Regions from separate parts of the Paenibacillus segetis genome, predicted to be linked through region 1. Evidence: riboswitches for the same ligand, from Rfam matches in the RefSeq annotation. Region 1 holds a riboswitch; each other region holds the start of a gene.
What was found. Region 1 has a riboswitch for thiamine pyrophosphate ahead of IEW05_RS19870 (ECF transporter S component). Riboswitches for the same ligand answer to the same signal wherever they lie in the genome.
Positions count from the first base shown of each region.

Region 2: it holds a riboswitch for thiamine pyrophosphate, as region 1 does, so the genes downstream of both, IEW05_RS17890 (ABC transporter substrate-binding protein) here and IEW05_RS19870 (ECF transporter S component) in region 1, are expected to answer to the same signal.
Region 3: it holds a riboswitch for thiamine pyrophosphate, as region 1 does, so the genes downstream of both, tenA (thiaminase II) here and IEW05_RS19870 (ECF transporter S component) in region 1, are expected to answer to the same signal.

Region 1 is NZ_BMFT01000003.1:132,924-136,964, reverse strand. It holds gene IEW05_RS19885 (helix-turn-helix domain-containing protein) at 1-534, shown strand, start outside; gene IEW05_RS19880 (DUF4097 family beta strand repeat-containing protein) at 707-1,633, shown strand; gene asd (archaetidylserine decarboxylase) at 1,714-2,529, opposite strand; TPP riboswitch at 2,682-2,793, shown strand; gene IEW05_RS19870 (ECF transporter S component) at 2,886-3,491, shown strand; gene IEW05_RS19865 (ABC transporter ATP-binding protein) at 3,543-4,041, shown strand, end outside.
Region 2 is NZ_BMFT01000002.1:379,811-383,851, forward strand. It holds gene phnE (phosphonate ABC transporter, permease protein PhnE) at 1-225, opposite strand, end outside; gene phnC (phosphonate ABC transporter ATP-binding protein) at 222-995, opposite strand; gene IEW05_RS17885 (phosphate/phosphite/phosphonate ABC transporter substrate-binding protein) at 1,122-2,120, opposite strand; TPP riboswitch at 2,386-2,496, shown strand; gene IEW05_RS17890 (ABC transporter substrate-binding protein) at 2,635-3,684, shown strand; gene IEW05_RS17895 (thiamine-binding protein) at 3,730-4,023, shown strand; gene IEW05_RS17900 (ABC transporter permease) at 4,020-4,041, shown strand, end outside.
Region 3 is NZ_BMFT01000001.1:305,102-309,142, forward strand. It holds gene IEW05_RS01250 (hypothetical protein) at 1-40, shown strand, start outside; gene IEW05_RS01255 (acetate--CoA ligase) at 106-1,701, opposite strand; TPP riboswitch at 1,895-1,998, shown strand; gene tenA (thiaminase II) at 2,146-2,832, shown strand; gene thiM (hydroxyethylthiazole kinase) at 3,185-4,041, shown strand, end outside.

The DNA.
Region 1 (4,041 bases):
TATATACACTTTGATATTAATGAACCGGTAACGGAAGTGCCAGGATCATACCGTATTCTAGAGGATACGCTTGATTTTGAATATATGCTGGCTAGATATGTTCGTCTATTTCTCATAAATGCTTATGCTGCAGAAGAGGAAGCACGGCTTATTCTGAAACAATTGCTGATTCATCTGCTGCGAGAGGAACGTCAGCTACCCATAGAGAAGAAGGTTAGCAACCAGTTGAATGAGGTGATTCACGAAATAGCGAATTATGTTGTTCAGCATCCCGGACTTCCTCATAAGGTTGAAGATTTAGCAGCTCGCGCAGGATTATCTCCACGTTATTTTTCAATTAAATTCAAGGAAATTATTGGCATGTCAGTACAGTCGTATATTATTAAATCCAGAATTGATCGGGCGCAGCATTTGTTGCTTCATGCCGGTATGAATGTGACCGAGGTAGCGGATGCCCTTGGGTATCGCGATATTTTCTTTTTCAGCCGTCAATTCAAGCAATACACGGGTAAAAGCCCTTCTGAGATCAGATAATGGTTATATCATAACTTCTTTGTAAGACGGTTTTATCCCCCCCGACTTAGGTCTAGTTGGATTTACGTCTTCAGACTGTTTGTGAATATTCCCTGGTGGGATATACTGGAACATGAAGATGACCGTCAAAAGCGTACGAATTACCTGAAATGTATAGTAAGAGGGGGATATTATGAAGAAGTACCATAAATCATTAAGTATATGTGCTGCTGTCATTACACTTACATTGTTGGCTGGTTGTGATGGAAGATCCAATAATAGTGCTGATTCAGTAGATGGGGCAATTGAAGGTGCGATGAAATCGATAACTGAATCATTAGGAAATGCGGTAGGAAGTGTCGGAGCTGGGCTACATAATATGTCGCTGGACCTTGTCAAAGATTTAAAAACCAAAGGGGTCTCTAAAAAGTTTACAGTTACGGATGAGGTTAATGATGTAACTAAACTAAAAATAGATCACACCGTGGGTAACATTGAGCTGAAATCTACTTCGGGAGACCAAATCATCGTAGATGTTGCGATTTATGCTTCAAATTCAGCTACTCATAAGAAAAAGGTTGAGAAAATTTTGGATCAAGCTGAGGTTTCTGTGAATGTAAGCGGGGATCAAATACAGATATATGCTTATTCCAAGGACAATCCAAAACAAACGTTATGGGATTGGGCGAGTAGTAAGTATGGATTTTCTGAATTTGTGATTGACTATGTTGTTCAGATTCCTGAGAGCATTGAAACATACGACATCTCTAACGATGTTGGGAACGTTAGTCTACAAAATTTGAAAGGTACATTCCTAGTACATAATGAAGTTGGACTTATCACGATCGGCGATGCACATATTACCGGGAAGTCATCTCTAGATACCGAAATGGGAAGTCTCGAATTGGGCATCACTCAAATGGACAAGGATAGCAGTCTTACAGCTACAACTGATGTCGGTAAAATTAATGTTACGCTTGCAGAATCACTTGAATGCAATGTAACAGCACAAAGCGATCTTGGTTCAATTTCGGGAGTGTCAAAAGGTACAAGTACAATTAACGGTGGTGGTCCCGAGGTGTCACTGAGTTCATCGGTAGGTTCGATTACTGTAAAATAAACAAGAGTAAGAAACGTTAACAGGACCATTCTCTATGAGAATGGCCCTGTTTTTATTGACACGATAGATATATAATTTCGTTAATCCTTGTGTTCTTTAGGAGGTGTTGCAGATGAATAGAAGCGGCCAAGCCCAGCACCCATCTTAACCTTTTGTCCAATCTCTAACCCTGGTAATGGCTGAAAAGTATTGTTCTTGGTAAGCAGTACGACAGTGGAGCCAAATTCAAAATAGGCTAGGTCGTCACCTTGATTCCATTGTTTGCGATCTTTATCCGTGTATTTAATGCTACTAACATTCATGGCACCAACCTTAACCACGGCTACTTCTCCATATTCATGGGAGATATAAGTGATCAATCGTTCATTGCGGCTTAATACAGTTCTCATATTCCTCATCCCAAAGTCATTAACGGGATATACTTTCCCCTTGATATGTTCGCTCTCCGATTTAACGCCCGTAACTGGGGCATGGATCCGATGATAATCGGTTGGACTAAGGTAGAGTACAAATACGAAACCATTTTTATATATCTCCGCACGTGGAGAGTGATTGAGCAGTTCATCTAAGGAATAATCCTGACCTTTTACATTTAGTATGGTGCCAGATTTAATTTCTCCCATCGCCGTAATAAGGGCATCGACTGGACTGATCAAGCTTCCTACTTCTGAATAAATCGGTCGCATACCTGGTTTTAATCTGCGAGTGAAAAATTCGTTCAGCGTGCGGTATTCTCCGATCGTCTTCTCTGCCTCATCTAGCGGAATTCCGTAGGATTTGATAAAGGCAGGTATTATGAATCGGCTAATTCTGGAATGAGAGAAGGTTCCCATGAGCTGTGAGATCCATTTCCTGGAGGAAAGTTCAGTCATCCATTTCATCCAATTTGCTGTCAAATCGTATCCTCCTAACACTATGATGAACAAGAGCAAGTACAACTACTTCCGCTTATATTGACATAGAATAGAGAGGAAATCAATATAGAAGGCGGTTTCAATTTTTTAATACTTGATTAATTTGGAAATATTGTTGTATTGTAATATCAATCGAATATGGATACGGGGGCTTGAGTGAATCAGGCTGAGATTACAGTATATTCCGCTGTGGACCGTTAATCTGATCTGGATAATGCCAGCGTAGAGAATCGTAAGCCCGGGATAAGTGTACCCCTAGGCCTATCAACCGTCTGAGCATATCCAGCCGGTTTTTTTGTTGTCTGGAGAATAAATCAAATTTAGGGAGAGATGGGAAAATGAAAAATACGGTAGTTCAAAGGAGAGGCCGTACTCTCAAGCTGAGTGATCTGCTCGTCACGGTACTTATATCGATCGTTCTTGGTGTGGTGTATCATTTCTGGAGTTCTGTATACAATTTGTTCTCCCCTTTATTTCCACAGGCAGATGAAATTGTCTATGGTATGTGGTTCTTGGCACCAACACTTGTATTTTTACTTATTCGTAAGCCTGGTGTCGCACTGATCGCAGAAGTGGCAGCTGCGCATGTCGAGATTCTGTTTGGGAGCCAATGGGGTATTCAACTTGTCATGTACAGTGTGATTCAAGGTCTTGCTGCCGAATTAGTATTTGCGGCATTTCGTTATCGGAAATTCTCTGGAGGAGTTGCAGCCCTTGCTGGTATTGCTGCTGCTATCGGCTCGGTCATTCCTGATATTTATTATGGATATGTCAGTGATTATGAAACTTGGTTGCTTATAGCTAAATACGCTATGCGTTTGGTTAGTTCCGCTTTAATTGCCGGTTATCTAGCCTATGCACTAGCTAAAGCTGTGGAAGTAACCGGGGTAACCAGTCTGCTCCGCCCTGTAGAAGACAAAGATTATGCGGCGTTGGAAGATTAGTCTATGAATGCCCATCAAACTATACAACCTACTGAGGATCATGCTCAAGAGATGGATAGAGATATAGTGGCAAAAGTACGTGACCTCAGACTTAAATTCCCAGGAGAAGCGGCATTTATATTCAAAGATCTTTCTTTCAGCGTTCTTCGTGGAGAGAAGATTCTCTTGCTAGGACCTAGCGGGAGTGGGAAATCCACTCTGCTACAAGTGCTTTCAGGCATCATTCCATTGTTGATCGAGGTACCCATCCGTTGTACCGAGAAGACTATCCCATCTTCCTGGGGATTACTGTTCCAGGATCCAGACACGCAGTTCTGTATGCCTTACGTGGATGAAGAATTGGCTTTTGTACTTGAGAATTTAGGGGTATCCCGGTCACAAATGTCTTGGTGTATGAAAGAAGTACTTCAGCAAGTAGGGCTTCAGCTTAATGAGCTTCACATACCAATTGATTCACTGTCGCAGGGGATGAAGCAGCGATTGGCGTTAGCCTCGGTACTACTCAGTAACCCTGAAGTATTGTTTCTCGATGAACCTTCGGCCTTGCTTG
Region 2 (4,041 bases), on a different contig from region 1:
CGTCTCCAGCATGGCATCGACAATATTGTCGAAGTAGCTCCACTTAGGTGGGAACATTTCTTTTAGAAGATCCAGCATATTCGGAAGTCCCTGAATCAGCTCATTGAACGAGGATTCAGTCTGCACAGCGCTACCCCAGAGCAAGAGCAGCACAATAACCGCAGTTAAATAATGTTTGAATCGACTAGGCGCTTTTGGGCGCTTTAGTTCTAGCTTGGTATTCATACGGCGGCTTCCCCCAGCAATTCGTCCCGCTGGATCGGGCGTCCGTAAATTTCAGCAAACACCTCATCTGTTGCCTCCGAGACGGGACCATCAAATACGACTTCTCCGGCCCGCAAGCCAATAATTCGGGTGGCATATTGCCTAGCCAAATCAATAAAATGTAAATTTACAATCGTCGTGATGCCAAGGTCTTGATTGATTCGTTTCAAATCATCCATGACTTGTTTGGTTGTTAGGGGGTCCAAAGAAGCGACGGGTTCGTCAGCCAGAATGATCTTCGCCTCCTGAGCTAATACACGGGCAATCGCCACACGTTGTTGTTGGCCACCCGAGAGCTGGTCCGCCCGCGAGTAAGCTTTTTCTACGATATTGACCCGATCCAGCGCTTGAAAAGCCAGTTCGATATCACCTTTGGGGAATTGCCCTACTATGGTGCGTAGCGTTGAGTGATATCCCACTCGGCCTGCTAACACGTTGCGAAGCACCGTCGTTCGTTTCACGAGGTTGAAGCTCTGGAAGATCATACCGATATCTCGGCGAATCGTTCTAAGCTGCTTCCCTGTAGCCTTTGTGATCGAACTGTCGGAAATCACAATATCTCCTTCGGTAATATCATGAAGGCGATTGATCGATCGCAGTAAGGTAGATTTACCCGCGCCAGATAGCCCGACAATGACAACGAATTCTCCCTTGGCAATGGATAAATTAATTCCATTAAGACCTTTGGTTCCGTTAGGGTATGTTTTGGATACATTGTTTATCTCTATCACTCGGATATCAGTCCTTTAGAGGTTATCGTATAAAATAGCAAGCCAGTCGCAGTGCAGTTGCACTCCGACTGGCTCTTATCCTGCTGGCTTGCATCATCCGAGGCAGGAGACACACGGGGTAGAAGACTACTCCGTTTTTACTTTTTCATTGTACTCACGTACGATATCGAAGATGCTGTCTTGCGATTTTACATAACCTTCGTGGGAATAAATATCTTTGATAATAGCGTGACCCGCTTCATCTTTACCAATAGCGATAAAGGCATCTTGGATCTTCTGAACCCACTCAGAGTTCATGTCCGTGCGAACAGCGATTGTGTCATTTGGAATGTTCTCTGTAAAGGCTAGAACGCGAGTATCTTCAAATACTTTCGGGTAGTCACCCTTTACGATGTTACGAGCATCTTGGAAAATAGCAGCCGCATCTACATCGCCATTCAATACAGCAAGCACACCTTGGTCATGTCCTTTTACAGTAATGGCTTGAACATCCTTAAGTGGATCAAGTCCAGCATCCATCAATTTAGCAGCAGGCCATACAAAACCAGCTGATGAAGTCACGTTTTGGTAAGCGATACGTTTGCCTTTCAAATCAGCAACCGTTTTAATATCAGAATCTTTCTTAACGATAATCATCGACTTATAGAAATCAACCAATTGATCTGTTGGAGCGCCAGTGTCATCTTGTACGCCGAAACGTTGAGCTTGAAGGATGACTTCAGCTGCACCTTTGTCCTTAGCTAGAACATAAGCTGTTGGAGGAAGGAAGCCGACATCCACTTTTTTGGAAGCCATAGCTTCAACAATAACGTTATAGTCTGTCGACACGCTTACTTTGACAGGAATGCCGAGTTGGTCCGACAATAATTTTTCAAGTGGTTTAGCTTTGGCTTCTAGCGTATCCGCATTTTGTGAAGGGACAAATTGTACGGTTAAGGTTTCAGGAACATATCCAGTTTCAGCTGGAGCTGTTGGTTCTGCAGTTGCTGCTGGAGCATTTGTTGTGCTGCTGTTAGCCGCAGCTTGTTTATTAGTGCCGTTTACTTCTGCATTAGAACCACAGCCACTAATAAATGAAATGGACAAGAATAAAGGTAAAATAAATTTGGCGATTTTTCTCAACAGGTATGACCTCCACGATTTATATATTTTAGGTACATGTTTACTATAAAAAAGGTTTGTAAAGGAAGAGTCAGGGCAATAATAATCTTTTGTAAAATTTTGAATATTTTATTCAAAGTGTAAATTCTCCTGTGGAAAGGTAAAAGTCTGATCGCAACAGTACGGGGGCAGAGTGGTCGTCAAAGGATCAAATTTAAAATAAGCTACTAGACAACTCGGATTTAGATGTTTATAATACACCGTAAGAACATAGCAATACCCGATAACTTCATAGAATCAGGGGTGCTGGAATTGGCCGGCTGAGATTGTATCCCACAAGATACTGACCCTTATACCTGATCTGGATAATGCCAGCGTAGGAATCGCCATTTAGTATAGGTGCTCTTGTGACCCTTACTGTTGTTGCGCCAAGCCAGCGTCCCGATCCTTCGGGGCGCTTTTTTCATGGGTATATTTCAGGGTAGATAGATGAAGGATGAGGGTATAGGTATGGCAGAATAAAGGAGAGAAGAAGTCTATGAGGATCAAGAGAGTACTTATGTTAGGTATCATCTGTATGCTTGTTATAGCAGTTGCCGGATGCGGTAGCAGTAACGGAAATAACAAGGGGAGTAATGGCATAACTGCTCCTGAAACAGCGGCGGGAAATGATGCTTCAAAAGAGTTAACCAAGGTTAAGATTGCATTGGATTGGACGCCGAATACGAACCATACGGGACTCTATGTTGCCAAGGAACTTGGATATTTTGCAGAAGAGGGTCTGGATGTTGACATTGTGCAGCCAGGTGCAGCGGGTTCCGATACGATGGTAACATCAGGCGAAGCAGCATTTGGTATCAGTGCTCAGGAGGGATTAACCTTAGCTCGCTTGCAAGGTGTACCGCTTGTATCTATAGCAGCCATCATTCAGCATAATACCTCCGGATTTGCCGCACCGAAAGACAAGGGGATCAAAACTCCTAAGGACTTTGAAGGCAAAACTTACGGTGGCTGGGGCTCCCCAGCTGAAGAAGCATCCATGAAGGCGATCATGGACCCTGAAGGTGGTGATGTGAAGAAGGTTAAACTGGTGAATATCGGGGATGCTGATTATTTCACCGCCGTGAAGCGTGATATTGATTTTGCTTGGATTTTCTACGCATGGACTGGTATCGAGGCAGAACTGCGAGGAGAGCCCGTGGATATGTTGTATCTGAAGGATTACGCACCGCAATTGGACTATTACACTCCTGTTCTGATCACAAGTGAGAAACAGATTTCCGAAAATCCTGAGCTGGTTAAGGCCTTCTTGAAAGCTACGTCGAAAGGCTATCAATATGCCATCGATCATCCAGAGGAAGCGGCGGCTATTCTAACGAAAGCTGTACCTGATCTGGATGCCGAACTTGTACTCGCTAGTCAGAAGTGGCTTAGTCCGAAATACAAGGACGATGCTGCTCGCTGGGGTGAGCAAAAGGCGGAAGTATGGCAGAATTATGCCGACTGGATGTACGGGTTGAAGTTGCTGGATAAACCGCTGGAAGCAGCAAGTGCGTTTACGAATGATTTTTTACCAGATAGCCAGTAATACAATATACAACATATATTACACAAACTGAGAGGATTGATTATAATGGCAAATACACTATTAAGCATTCAAGTAATTCCTAAGACTCCGAATAATGAGGATTCCATCCCCTACGTAGATAAAGCAATTGAAGTCATTCAGAAATCCGGCGTTAAACATCAAGTGAATCCATTGGATACGACGATGGAAGGGGAGCTTACAGAGCTGCTTGAAGTCGTGCGTCAGATGCATGAAGCCTTGGTTGAAGCAGGAAGCCCAAGCTGCATTTCGCAGATCAAAATTGCCCATAACCCTAAAGGAATGAGTATGGATAAATTGACGGAGAAATATCGGCCGTGAGATCGACCTGGAAGCAAA
Region 3 (4,041 bases), on a different contig from region 1:
TTCTATCCTGTGTGGACAGAAAAAAAGTAACCTGAAATAGAGAAAAACCGAAAGCTGGACACCATTCCTAGTGTCTAACTTTCGGTTTTTTGCAATATTCAAAGCTTACTCCTGTGCCGCTCTATTTTCCTGTTCACGCAGATCTATTCTCCGTATTTTACCGGAAGATGTCTTCGGAAGGTCTTGGATAAATTCGATTTTACGCGGATATTTGTAAGGGGCTGTCCACTCTTTGACATGCGACTGAAGCTCCTTAACAAGCTCTGGAGAAGCGGCTGAAGCATCCTTCAGCACGACAAATGCTTTTACGATATGACCACGGATTTCATCGGGGCTCGCAACTACAGCACATTCTTTAACTGATGCGTGCTTCATAAGCGCTTCCTCTACTTCAAAGGGTCCAATCGTGTAGCCTGAGCTGATGATAATATCGTCTCCCCGGCCCTCGAACCAGAAATAGCCGTCTTCATCTTTGCGGGCACGGTCGCCTGTTACAAAATAACTCCCGTGCGAGCAGTTGGCTTTACGCTCAGGGTCCTTGAAATAGGTCTTAAATAACGCCGGCATGTCCAAATGCACAGCAATATCTCCAACTACACCCGCGGGAAGCGGATTACCTTCCTCATCGATTACTTCTACAAGGCCGGGAGCAATCGATTTGCCCATGGAACCAGCTCGAATCGGGGTTTCCTTGAGGGTTCCGATGATTAGAGTACTTTCTGTTTGTCCGTAGCCGTCCCGAATGGTGATATCGAAATGGCGCTGGAAGGTGTCAATGACTTCCTGATTTAAAGGTTCTCCAGCGGATACCGCACAGCGCAGGTGAGACAAGTCATACTGATCTAATCCTTCAGTCTTAGCCATTAAGCGGTATTCCGTTGGGGTACAGCACAATACTTGGATACCTTGATCTTGAAGGAGTTGCAAATATCGATTCGGCGCAAATGATCCATTATATACGAAACCTGTAGCTCCGTTTCCAAGTACGGTCAAGAAGGGGCTCCAGATCCATTTTTGCCAACCTGGTGCAGCTGTTGCCCAGACAATATCGGATGCTTGAATATCCAGCCATAACGACGAAGTGATCCGTAGGTGAGCATAACCCCAGCCGTGACTGTGAACGACAGCCTTGGGATTGCCTGTAGTTCCGGAAGTATAGGCCAGAATGGCAATATCATCTCTGTGGCTTGCGACTGCTTCGAAAGTATCAGGCTGACCTACCATTAATGACTCCAAGTCAATCCAGCCAGATCCGACTTTTCCTTTATTTCCAGAAACGGAGAGACGGTAATTTAAAGCGGGTAACTCTTCGGTAATTTTATCAACTTCATGGGCAACCTCTGACCATGCGATAACAGCTTTGGCCTCAGAATGCTGAAGGCGGTAGGACAAATCCTTGGCCCGAAGCATTTCGGAAGAAGGAATAATGGCAAGCCCAAGCTTTAGACAAGCCATGTAGATGACATAAGCGATAATTCTGCGTGGAACCATAACGAGAACAGGATCACCTTGACGAAGGCCCAGACCAGCTAAACCTCTAGCGAGCCGATTAGCCTGCTTGCGCAGTTCTCCATAAGTAATCTCCTCGTAGTCACCGTCTTCACTTAACCATTTAAGTGCAATCTTATCGGAAGGATGTTTGTCCATTTCCGAAGTGAGATTGTAGTATTCTGGTGCGATCCATTGCTTATTGTCCAAAATGAGCATCTCCTATTTAAAAAATGATGGATATAGCTAATAAAGATAGTATAGCACGTTATCTTAGTATCAGGTACTAACGCTTGGGTGCATTTGAATATTGACTAGTATAACCTGACATAGATGACTAAATTGTTTGATGTCTAATATTTGACTTTTGTGGTAATGACAAGTACAGTAGTAGTGAATTAAATAGGAAGTCCACTAGGGGAGCCGTTAGCGGCTGAGACAAGAGCATTTCTTGGACCCTTTGAACCTGATCTAGTTCGTACTAGCGGAGGAAAGTGGAGTCGGATCCTACCATACTCTTTACGCAATTCTATTTGTGTAAGGTTTATTGATGAAGCCGCTCCATATCTGGAGCGGCTTTTTGTGTATGGTTTTCTTGAAGAGCTACGTTCCTAAGGACAGGACTTCCTAACCCTATAATCTCGGAGGTGGAGGAAGATGAGTTTCACGCAAGAGCTCCGTCAGCAGGCGGATGGTATTTTTCAAGCGATCTTTAAGCATCCCTTTGTGAGAGGTATCGCGAGTGGTGATTTGAAGAAGGAACAATTGATTCATTACATCAAACAGGATTTTGAGTATTTGAATGCGTACATGCGGATTTATGGTATCGCAATATCCAAATGTTCGAATCGTGAGGAGATTGCGGTGTTTAATGAGCAGATTTCTTTTATACTACATAGCGAAATTCACCCACACCAGAACTTCTGCGATGTGGCCGGAGTTAGCTATGAGCAATTGCAAGGATATCCTCTGGCTCCATCCGCACATCATTATATTCGTCATATGTTGACGATAGCGCATGAAGGCAGCTTAGGTGAAATTATGGCGGTATTACTGCCATGTCCGTGGACATATCAGGAGATTGGGCGGCAGTTACTAGAGGAAGTTAAGCCTACGGAATCGCATAAATTCTATGAGTGGATGCATTTTTATGGCGACTCTTCCGTACTTACGACGACAACTAAATTTTGCGAGAGTTTAGATGAATGGGCGGCGGGAACGACCGAATTAGAACGTCAGAAGATGAGAGAGCATTTCTTGTTAAGTTGTCAGTTAGAGTACATGTTCTGGGATATGGCTTATAAGCTGGAGGATTGGCCGGTTCGAATGACGGCGGAGGTATAAGGGAAATAGTGTGTGGAAAAATGCCGAAAACCCAACTTCTTTCCTTCTATTAACGGGAAATCCTCCAGTTAAATTAATCTGAGAGCCCATCTTTCCCTGATGAACTGGAATAACTCCTGTTAATTCAACCGATTTTCGATCATGCAGGGGTTATACCGCCAATTAGATGGAGAAATTCCAGTTAAGTTGTTCAATTAATTGGTATGCAGTCACATTAGATGGAGGAATTCCCGCTATTCACATACTTTCGCATTCATTCACACTCTAACTCACTCTATTAAGCACACCACGTTGGGAATTTATCGGTAGGTAAACCCATTAATATCTGAATAAGAAGAGAGGATGATGAATTATGTGTAATCTTGAAAACGAAATTTCTGCGATTCTTACGAAGGTTCAAAAAGTGAAACCATTGGTTCATAATATGACGAATGTAGTAGTTACTAACTTTACGGCTAACGGACTGTATGCGCTTGGAGCCTCACCGGTTATGGCCTATGCACCCGAAGAAGTTGGGGATATGGCAAAAATCGCGGGTGCATTGGTGCTTAATCTTGGTACCCTAAGCAGTGAACAGGTGGAGGCTATGATTATCGCCGGATTATCCGCAAATGCCCATGGCGTTCCGGTGTTGTTGGACCCCGTAGGGGCGGGAGCCACGAAGTTCCGCACAGAATCCGCACTACGAATTCTGCGTGAGGTGAAGGTCTCTATGCTCCGAGGTAATGCGGCGGAGATCGCGCATCTCGTAGGAGAAGCACGTGAGATCAAGGGAGTGGACGCAGGAGCCAGTGGTCCAGATGAGAATACGGAATTAGCAGTCCGGGCCGCACAAGAATTAAATACGGTGGTTGCTATCACAGGAGTAGAAGATGTTATTACCGATGGGATCACATGCCGGACCATTCGCGGTGGAGATGCGCTGCTGACACAGGTAACGGGAGCAGGCTGTTTATTGACGTCCGTGTTAGGTGCTTTTGCAGCGGTTGAGAAGGACCTCGTATTGGCTGGTACTGCGGGGCTTGCATTCTACGGTGCCGCCGCATCACGCGCCGCAGAACGAACAGCAACACTTGGACCGGGGAGCTTCCAGGTTGCTTTCCTGGATGAACTGGCCAAGCTGCATCCGCACTCGTTGAAGGGCCAAGTTGCGGTCTCTGAAGTTCCGGTAGCATTAATTTCAACATCAACATCTTCGTCAGCTGGAGA